Regions from separate parts of the Brevibacillus choshinensis genome, predicted to be linked through region 1. Evidence: a T-box and tRNA genes for the amino acid it is inferred to sense, from the RefSeq annotation. Region 1 holds a T-box; the other regions hold tRNA genes.
What was found. The T-box of region 1 lies ahead of tyrS (tyrosine--tRNA ligase). A T-box ahead of a tRNA ligase gene usually reads a tRNA of that ligase, here a tRNA-Tyr.
Positions count from the first base shown of each region.

Region 2: it encodes a tRNA-Tyr, which carries the amino acid that the T-box ahead of tyrS (tyrosine--tRNA ligase) is inferred to sense. The anticodon was not compared.
Region 3: it encodes a tRNA-Tyr, which carries the amino acid that the T-box ahead of tyrS (tyrosine--tRNA ligase) is inferred to sense. The anticodon was not compared.

Region 1 covers NZ_CP069127.1:1,459,825-1,463,079, reverse strand. The annotation lists gene tyrS (tyrosine--tRNA ligase) at 1-1,192, opposite strand, end outside; T-box leader at 1,314-1,543, opposite strand; gene JNE38_RS07635 (GNAT family N-acetyltransferase) at 1,720-3,255, shown strand, end outside.
Region 2 covers NZ_CP069127.1:4,240,192-4,243,446, reverse strand. The annotation lists rRNA gene JNE38_RS21415 (23S ribosomal RNA) at 1-569, shown strand, start outside; tRNA gene JNE38_RS21410 (tRNA-Asn) at 622-697, shown strand; tRNA gene JNE38_RS21405 (tRNA-Thr) at 705-780, shown strand; tRNA gene JNE38_RS21400 (tRNA-Glu) at 804-880, shown strand; tRNA gene JNE38_RS21395 (tRNA-Val) at 905-980, shown strand; tRNA gene JNE38_RS21390 (tRNA-Met) at 1,010-1,086, shown strand; tRNA gene JNE38_RS21385 (tRNA-Asp) at 1,212-1,288, shown strand; tRNA gene JNE38_RS21380 (tRNA-Thr) at 1,389-1,464, shown strand; tRNA gene JNE38_RS21375 (tRNA-Tyr) at 1,470-1,554, shown strand; tRNA gene JNE38_RS21370 (tRNA-Lys) at 1,568-1,643, shown strand; tRNA gene JNE38_RS21365 (tRNA-Leu) at 1,661-1,747, shown strand; tRNA gene JNE38_RS21360 (tRNA-Gly) at 1,767-1,842, shown strand; tRNA gene JNE38_RS21355 (tRNA-Arg) at 1,846-1,922, shown strand; tRNA gene JNE38_RS21350 (tRNA-Pro) at 1,952-2,028, shown strand; tRNA gene JNE38_RS21345 (tRNA-Leu) at 2,055-2,142, shown strand; tRNA gene JNE38_RS21340 (tRNA-Gly) at 2,155-2,228, shown strand; gene JNE38_RS21335 (hypothetical protein) at 2,388-3,173, shown strand; gene JNE38_RS21330 (hypothetical protein) at 3,173-3,255, shown strand, end outside.
Region 3 covers NZ_CP069127.1:282,501-285,755, reverse strand. The annotation lists gene sigW (RNA polymerase sigma factor SigW) at 1-149, opposite strand, end outside; gene JNE38_RS01715 (aspartyl-phosphate phosphatase Spo0E family protein) at 328-477, shown strand; gene rocF (arginase) at 570-1,466, opposite strand; tRNA gene JNE38_RS01705 (tRNA-Gly) at 1,634-1,707, opposite strand; tRNA gene JNE38_RS01700 (tRNA-Pro) at 1,714-1,790, opposite strand; tRNA gene JNE38_RS01695 (tRNA-Arg) at 1,866-1,939, opposite strand; tRNA gene JNE38_RS01690 (tRNA-Lys) at 1,977-2,052, opposite strand; tRNA gene JNE38_RS01685 (tRNA-Gln) at 2,060-2,134, opposite strand; tRNA gene JNE38_RS01680 (tRNA-Tyr) at 2,157-2,241, opposite strand; tRNA gene JNE38_RS01675 (tRNA-Val) at 2,414-2,489, opposite strand; tRNA gene JNE38_RS01670 (tRNA-Glu) at 2,494-2,570, opposite strand; tRNA gene JNE38_RS01665 (tRNA-Thr) at 2,586-2,661, opposite strand; tRNA gene JNE38_RS01660 (tRNA-Asn) at 2,669-2,744, opposite strand; rRNA gene JNE38_RS01655 (23S ribosomal RNA) at 2,796-3,255, opposite strand, start outside.

The DNA of each region.
Region 1 (3,255 bases):
CCAAATCGGCTGTCACTTCGAGTCCCAGGTCGCTGATGCGCTCGCCGTTCATCGAGATCGCGCCATTGTTGATATCCTCACGAGCTTGGCGCTTGGATGGCTCAATGCCCAAATCCACGAGCCAGTCGACGATATTTTTCGCTTCCTTCGTGGCTTCAAAGGTCGGCATTTCTTTAAAGCCTTGCTCGATCTCGTCAGCAGTCAACGATTTGATGTCACCGGTGAACAGCGCAGCGGTAATGCGTTTTGCCTGCTCCAGCATCTCCTCGCCGTGGACGAATCTCGTCATTTCCTCTGCCAGCGTTTTTTGCGCCTCGCGTTTGTGCGGCTCAGTCTGCACCTTTTCTGCCAGCGCGTCAATTTCCTCTTTGGAGAGGAACGTGAAGTATTTCAAGTATTTCACGACATCACGGTCGTCCGTGTTCGCCCAGAACTGGTAGAATTCGAATGGCGTCGTTTTGTTCGGATCCAGCCAGATCGCTCCTCCGGCAGTTTTTCCGAATTTCGTTCCATCCGATTTCAGCATCAGAGGAATCGTGAGGCCGAATGCTTTTGAGTCGTGTCCTTCTTTTTTGCGGATCAAATCCAGACCGCTCGTAATGTTGCCCCATTGGTCCGAACCGCCGACTTGCAGCTGTACGTCTTCATGCTTGTATAGATGCAGGTAGTCGAGCGACTGCAGGATCTGGTAGGAGAATTCGGTAAAGGAGATGCCGCTTTCCAGCCGGCTCGCTACGACATCTTTGGCCAGCATGGAGTTGATGCTGAAGTTTTTACCGTAATCCCGCAAAAATTCGATTACGTTGATCTTATGTGTCCAGTCGTAATTGTTGACCAAGCGGATCTGATTGTCGCCTTCTGTCACGAACAGCTTTTTCATTTGAGCAGTCAGGGCATCCACATTCTCCTGGACTTGCTCCAGCGTTTGCAAGGAACGCTCTGCCTGGCGTCCGCTCGGATCCCCGATCGTACCGGTAGCGCCCCCAATCAAAATGACAGGACGGTGGCCGGCAAGCTGGAAGCGTTTGAGCACCATGAAAGGAATCAAGTGACCGATATGCATACTGTCGCCGGTTGGGTCTACCCCGCAGTATACCGAGATCGATTTTTGGTTGGTCAGTTCGCGCAGACCATCTGCATCCGTCTGCTGGTTGATGGCGTCGCGCCATTCAAGCTCGTCGATAATGTTCACAGCTATACACTCCTTCAATTCATGCGCTTCGTTGATAAAAAACCTCGCCTAGCCAAGCGATTGGAACGGGTGGTTTTTCGATCAGACAGGAAAATAAAAAATCGCCCCAGTCTACTTTAGACATAGGGACGATTGATTAACCGTGGTACCACCCAGATTGCACGAATGGGACATACGCTTCTCGCGCGCCATTCCTGCCACTTTAAGCGAGCTATCGTTCGCCATTCCGCTCAGCATTACCCGAGATACTCCAGAGTGTAATTCGCCAGCTGAGTGTGTACCGGGTTCCATCACCCCCGGCTTTCTGAAAACAGGGACTTAGCTGCTACTGGGCTCTTTCAACGTATATCGCATATTAGATTAGAGATAGAATAATGAATTAGGACCTCAATGTCAACCTCCATTTGATTTTCCCTTTCATTTTCCGCTCCCATCTCCCTGCCCAACGGGAGAAACCGAACCCTTCACTCATTCGTACAACCTAGCGGAATCCAATCATTTCCAAAGAAATCGAGGTGCAAGCATACATGGAATCAATCTCGATCGTCTCCTATGGTCCGGAATGGGCACAAGCCGTTGCGGAAATGTGGAACGCCAGCCGGGACAGCTGGGGCGGAGGAAACTCGATCACGACGGCAGAACAAATTCGTCAAGAAGAGGCAAGCTCGGATGCACTGGCTGTCTACTTGGCGATCGCCGGTGACAGGGTGGTAGGCTACTGCAGTCTGGCTGAGTACCGAGAAGACACCGGAGCCCTTTACATCCCCTTGCTCAATGTGCGGCCTGAATACCACGGAAAGAAAGTGGGGCGCCTGCTGCTTGCACGCGTGCTGGATGAGACCGTCAAGCTAGGGTGGCCGCGACTCGATCTCTACACCTGGGCAGGAAACACCAAGGCCGTTCCCTTGTATAAAAAGTTCGGCTTTTTCTGGGAAGACCGGGACGATTCCACACATCTCATGAACATGATTCCGACGGTGCTGCGGACAGAAGCCCTCGCCCCCTATTTCGAGGAAATCGACTGGTATCAAGATTCTACCAGAGAGATTGTGGTAGAGCCGGACGGACGAAAAGATAACGGCTTTGATTACTTCACCTACTCCTGGGAAAAAGGAGAAAAGCGCTTGCGTGTGGAATTCGAGCGGCTCGGTCGGGGGATGCGCCTCATCGAGACAGAGGATTATCTGTTAGCTGCCGAGGCGGAAAAACCGCAGCTCGTCTTTGGGCAGCAGTACCAGATTCACTATCGGATCATCAATAAAACCGGCAAGCCTCTGCACCTTTCCATGAAGGGTGAATCGAACGAAACGATCCGCTTTGATTATCAGCAGGAGCTGGAGGTTACCGGTGAAACGACGCTGTCCGCAACCTTCTTTGTAGACGCGATCGCCGAAGAGCAAAGCGTCTGGCGCACGCATCCCCGGGTCAGCACGCACATGAGGATCAACGGAAAAACCGCTTTGTTCCAAGTGGGCATTCTCCCCAAGTTTCCGGCTTCCCTTTCCCTGCAAGTGCCCGGCTTCACCTATCCCGGTCAGACGACGCGTTTTTATCTGGATGTAGAGAACAGCTTCGCGGAAGAAGCGGAATTTTCATTCGAGCTCCCTTCGCTCCCCTTTCTCGACATCGATGTCAAGCGCCACACCCTCCGACTGCAGGGGAAGGAGCGCCTCTCCCTTCCGCTTACGGGGACTTTGCATGAATACGGCTTTTACGGGGGAGATGTGCATGTAGAGGCGAAGCTTGCGAACGGCGCCTCTGTGTCCTTTGTCAAAAAGATCGGAACAGCCTTTGCCGGATTGGGTGCCTTGCTGTCGGGAGAAACCGAACAGAGCTGGCAGATTCACCATGGTCATCACGCTCTTTACCTGAGCAAGGACGACAACGAGATGACCGTCTACAGCGGAGCAGGCGGAGAACCGACTCATTTCACCTACCCTAAACTAGGCAAGCCGTATTCCAGCGAGTTTTCCAAAAAGCGCGCCGAGCAGGTCGAATGTATCCATGAAAAGGGCGCGATCGGGCTTCGCGTCCATTATCGCTCTGGGGCATACCCGCATCTT
Region 2 (3,255 bases), 2.8 Mb from region 1:
GGCAGAAGGGAGCTTGACTGCGAGACCTACAAGTCGAGCAGGGACGAAAGTCGGGCTTAGTGATCCGGTGGTTCCGCATGGAAGGGCCATCGCTCAACGGATAAAAGCTACCCTGGGGATAACAGGCTTATCTCCCCAAGAGTCCACATCGACGGGGAGGTTTGGCACCTCGATGTCGGCTCATCGCATCCTGGGGCTGAAGTAGGTCCCAAGGGTTGGGCTGTTCGCCCATTAAAGCGGTACGCGAGCTGGGTTCAGAACGTCGTGAGACAGTTCGGTCCCTATCTGTCGCGGGCGTAGGAAGTTTGAGGAGAGCTGTCCTTAGTACGAGAGGACCGGGATGGACGCACCGCTGGTGCACCAGTTGTCACGCCAGTGGCACAGCTGGGTAGCTATGTGCGGACGGGATAAGCGCTGAAAGCATCTAAGCGTGAAGCCCCCTCCAAGATGAGACTTCCCACAGCGCAAGCTGGTAAGACCCCTCATAGACGATGAGGTTGATAGGTTCGGTGTGGAAGCGTGGTAACACGTGGAGCTGACGAATACTAATCGGTCGAGGACTTATCCACACATTCTTTAGCAAACATGCGTATTCAGTTTTGAAGGAATGACCTTCAATGTTCCTCGGTAGCTCAGTTGGTAGAGCAATCGGCTGTTAACCGATCGGTCGGCGGTTCGAGTCCGTCCCGAGGAGCCATATTCATGCTCCTGTAGCTCAGTCGGTAGAGCGTTTCCATGGTAAGGAAGAGGTCGCAGGTTCGATTCCTGTCGGGAGCACCATGATTATTACCCAACCATGCTATGGCCCGTTGGTGAAGCGGTTTAACACAGCAGCCTTTCACGCTGTCATACAGGGGTTCGAATCCCCTACGGGTCACCATAAAATATCCCATTAAGAGAATGTGGAGGCTTAGCTCAGCTGGGAGAGCATCTGCCTTACAAGCAGAGGGTCGGCGGTTCGATCCCGTCAGCCTCCACCACTATTACTACTGACCGAATAGGTCCCTGTCGCGGGATGGAGCAGCTCGGTAGCTCGTCGGGCTCATAACCCGAAGGTCGCAGGTTCAAATCCTGCTCCCGCAACCAAATTATTCACTTGAACTACGTCGAATGTACATCTTGCTCAAGTGAGATGGGAGTACCCGTAGGGTGCAACCAAATTTTCTCCTTGTACGACCTTGAATAAGCGTCGAGTTCAAGGAAAATAATATGGAGCTGTGGTGAAGTTGGAGTTCACGCCGGTCTGTCACACCGGAGGTCGCGGGTTCGAGTCCCGTCAGCTCCGCCATTCTTTTCAAGAATGGCAACATTCATGAAGATGAAAGACGTTTACAATTAGTGAAAAAATGTTGATTATCTATGAATGATTTGGTAAAATAAATACGTTCGCCGGTATAGCTCAATTGGTAGAGCACCTGACTTGTAATCAGGGGGTTGTGGGTTCAAGTCCTATTGCCGGCACCATCACTGGGGAGATAGCGAAGTGGCTAAACGCGGCAGACTGTAAATCTGCTCCCTCTGGGTTCGGCGGTTCGAATCCGTCTCTCCCCACCAGTTTTCTTAATGAGAGCCATTAGCTCAGTTGGTAGAGCATCTGACTTTTAATCAGAGGGTCGAAGGTTCGAGTCCTTCATGGCTCACCAGTTTTTAAACTTTACATGCGGTCGTGGCGGAATTGGCAGACGCGCTAGATTCAGGTTCTAGTGGTGGCAACACCGTGGAGGTTCAAGTCCTCTCGACCGCACCAAACAACTGCAAAATTACATGCGGACGTAGCTCAATTGGTAGAGCGTCGCCTTGCCAAGGCGAAGGTCGAGGGTTCGAGACCCTTCGTCCGCTCCATATGTGCCCTTAGCTCAGCTGGATAGAGCGTTTGACTACGAATCAAAAGGTCGGGAGTTCGAATCTCTCAGGGCACGCCACTTTTCATCTAGAGTGAAAAGGATACAGTCGGGAAGTAGCTCAGCTTGGTAGAGTACTTGGCTTGGGACCAAGGGGTCGCAGGTTCGAATCCTGTCTTCCCGACCATGATTTGCCCATCATTTTCTTGCTTTGCCGGGGTGGCGGAATGGGCAGACGCAACAGACTTAAAATCTGTCGGGAGTTTCTCCCGTACCGGTTCAAGTCCGGTCCTCGGCACCATCTCAATTACATGCGGGTGTAGTTCAATGGTAGAACCCCAGCCTTCCAAGCTGGTCGCGTGGGTTCGATTCCCATCACCCGCTCCATATGAATAGAGGAGAACAGAGAGCCAATTTGGCCTCTGTTTTTTTGTGTTTATTCAGTAATGTTAATGTCATTCAACACGGGATAGACCATGTCTCGTTTGAATGGTTCCTCAAGCATTTGGGCAAATTACAACCAAATAGCTTCAAAGGTGGTCAATTATGGAAAGTCAGGGAACAGTTCGAAATATGCGCAACAAGGCATATGTCAGTTTGCTGGGAACCACACAACTTCATAAAAGAAATCCTTATATTATTGCTGCGTGGTCCTTGGCTTTCCCCGGTTTTGGGCACCTTCTACTGAGCAAATATCTCCGAGGCTACGCATTGATTATATGGGAAGTGTTCATTAATCAATTGATTCATCTGAATGAAGCAATGGTGTATTCCTTTAACGGTCAGTTTCAAGCGGCAAAAGATATATTGGAACCCAGATTCACGATGCTTTACATACCTGTTTATTTGTTTGCGATATGGGACAGTTATCGATCCACTGTTGATATGAATAAGATTTATCTACTCGCACAAAGAGAGAATGGGTTTTATGACGTTTTTCGCATTGGAGCAATAGAAGTAAACTACCTTGACAAACGCAAGCCTTGGATAGCAGTAGTATGGTCTCTGGGAATACCCAGCCTTGGGCAATTGTATCTCCATCGTATTGTTTTAGCAGGGTTTATTTTTGTATGTTCCATTATTCTCGTATGGAAATCTAATCTGATCCTCGCCATTCACTACCTGATCCTAGGTAACATACGATTTTCCACACTTGTTTTGGAAAAGCAATGGCTCTTGTATTTACCCTCGTTTTATTTCTTTTCGATCTACGATGCTTACATGAATACAGTAGAGAATAATAAACTTTTTGAAGACGCACTAAAAAATCACCTATTGCGGAAATACCAGCCTTCAGGCACCCAAATAACAGTTGGGGGCATGGTAGAGTGATGCAAATATTCGTCACGTTTGAATACTCTACTTTACTGGAAATCGCTATAACCGAATTGGAGGAAAAAGGGATAACGGAGAT
Region 3 (3,255 bases), 1.2 Mb from region 1:
TGCGCGATATCTTCAGCATCCTGGCGGTTTCCCACCATACGATACGCTAGCTGGAATATCTTATCCTTATAAATCTCGATCAACTCGGCAAAGGCTTCACGATCTCCACGCTTCGCTCGTTGAGTCAACCGTTTCTCTACAAAATCCATGCGATCCTCCCCACAATACCGTAATCCTATATACGGATGATACTGCAAATGGTTTCGTATCTTTTTCATGTTTGTGCGGGTAATTTGTTGGGAAATACAGGAATAAGCGTACCTTTACCCTCTATATATTAGTGATGGTAGCTCTTTTATCCTGACGCTGTAAAGGAGAGTGGGCCAGATGACAAATAAAGATGTTCTCCTCCAGATCGAAAGGCTGAGAAAAGAACTGAATGATCAGTACAAAGCACAGGCCTCCATCACTCCAGAGCTGTTGGAGCTAAGTGTGCGGCTAGACCATCTCCTAAATAAACTGCATCTCCATCCTTAGAATGTACTGTTTTCTTCCAACAATGTAAAGACACGGAAACAACAAAAAGAGAGGCTGCGAAAGCCTCTCTTTTGTTATGGTTATGGGTGGTACTACAGCAATTTATCTCCAAAAGCGGAGCTCATCAGAGCAACTGCCACGCGTGCTGTGCGGTTTTCGCTATCCAGAATCGGATTCACTTCCACAAACTCCGCAGAACACAGAATGTCTGCATCCGCCAGCATTTCCAAGGATACATGGCCTTCACGGTACGAGATACCCCCGATGACTGGTGTACCCACTCCTGGTGCATCATGCGGGTCCAAACCGTCCAGGTCGAGACTCAGATGCACGCCGTCCGTGTTTTTGGACACATGGGCAATCGCTTCTTCCATGACTCGTGCCATTCCCAGCTTGTCGATCTCATGCATGGTGAAGACTTTCATGCCGATGCGCTTGATGAGTTCCCGCTCTCCTGCATCCAGATCGCGAGCACCGATGATGACCACATTTTCCGGCTTGAGCTTCGGTGCATAGCCACCGATGTTCACCAGACGCTCATGTCCAAATCCGAGACTGGCAGCCAGCGGCATTCCGTGGATATTGCCAGATGGAGAGGTCTCACCTGTGTTCAAATCGCCGTGAGCATCGAACCAAATGACACCCAGGTTTTTCACGTGCTTCGCTACGCCGGCAATGGTGCCGAGCGCGATGCTGTGATCTCCGCCCAATACTAAAGGGAAGCGTCCTTCCTGCATGATTTCGCTTACAACTCCGGACAGCTTGGCATTGGCCTCCACCACTTCATCCAGATATTTATGATTTTCGGTTTCAGAAAATTGATGAGGACGTGCGACCTGAATATCACCGCGATCCTGGATGTTCATACCCATCTGTTCCAAACGGGCCACCACACCTGCGTAACGAATAGCGCTCGGTCCCATATCTACTCCACGCCGGTCCGCACCTAAATCCATGGGTACTCCGACAATGCTAATGTTTTTGTTCATAAACGTGCCCCCTTCCCTCAGCTACAACCTAACTTCAACAGTTCTATTGTAGCCTCGAAAAGAGAATTGACTCAACTCGACAGGATCTTGCATAAATAACCTACTCGGGATGATTATGGAACAACAAAAAACGAGCAGCTGTAGGCTACTCGTTTTCTTTTTTACGATGGAGCGGGTGATGGGAATCGAACCCACGCGACCAGCTTGGAAGGCTGGAGTTCTACCATTGAACTACACCCGCAAAAAATGGTCGGGAAGACAGGATTCGAACCTGCGACCCCTTGGTCCCAAGCCAAGTACTCTACCAAGCTGAGCTACTTCCCGATTCATTAATCATATCCCGAAAGAGTACAGATGGCAAGAAAAACCTGCGCATACAGGACTTTCGAAGGATAAATGCGTGCCCTGAGAGATTCGAACTCCCGACCTTTTGATTCGTAGTCAAACGCTCTATCCAGCTGAGCTAAGGGCACATGATTCTATTGTCATACTCCAACTGGAGGTAAATACTGGTGAGCCATGAAGGACTCGAACCTTCGACCCTCTGATTAAAAGTCAGATGCTCTACCAACTGAGCTAATGGCTCGTGCAAGTGGCTGGGGTACTAGGATTTGAACCTAGGAATGACGGAGTCAAAGTCCGTTGCCTTACCGCTTGGCTATACCCCAATAAGCAAAAAAAGAAAAAACATGGTGGGGAGAGACGGATTCGAACCGCCGAACCCAGAGGGAGCAGATTTACAGTCTGCCGCGTTTAGCCACTTCGCTATCTCCCCATATTTGATTAAATGGTGGAGGCTGACGGGATCGCATCCTACTTGCGCCACTGCGTCGAATGCCCTACGCTGGCAAGCAAGATCTGATGTACCCGAGCATATCTCCTAAGAGTTTACTCCGAGGGTGAACCGGAACGGTGAGATCCGAAGCCGGAACCAGGAACGAAGTAAATGGTGGAGGCTGACGGGATCGAACCGCCGACCCTCTGCTTGTAAGGCAGATGCTCTCCCAGCTGAGCTAAGCCTCCATGATGGTGACCCGTAGGGGATTCGAACCCCTGTATGACAGCGTGAAAGGCTGCTGTGTTAAACCGCTTCACCAACGGGCCATAACGTTTGTACAATGGTGCTCCCGACAGGAATCGAACCTGCGACCTCTTCCTTACCATGGAAACGCTCTACCGACTGAGCTACAGGAGCATGAATATGGCTCCTCGGGACGGACTCGAACCGCCGACCGATCGGTTAACAGCCGATTGCTCTACCAACTGAGCTACCGAGGAACATTGAAGGTCATTCCTTCAAAACTGAATATGCATGTTTGCTAAGAGTGTGTGGATAAGTCCTCGACCGATTAGTATTCGTCAGCTCCACGTGTTACCACGCTTCCACACCGAACCTATCAACCTCATCGTCTATGAGGGGTCTTACCAGCTTGCGCTGTGGGAAGTCTCATCTTGGAGGGGGCTTCACGCTTAGATGCTTTCAGCGCTTATCCCGTCCGCACATAGCTACCCAGCTGTGCCACTGGCGTGACAACTGGTGCACCAGCGGTGCGTCCATCCCGGTCCTCTCGTACTAAGGACAGCTCTCCTCAAACTTCCTACGCCCGCGACAGATAGGGACCGAACTGTCTCACGACGTTCTGAACCCAGCTCGCGTACCGCTTTAATGGGCGAACAGCCCAACCCTTGGGACCTACTTCAGCCCCAGGATGCGATGAGCCGACATCGAGGTGCCAAACCTCCCCGTCGATGTGGACTCTTGGGGGAGATAAGCCTGTTATCCCCAGGG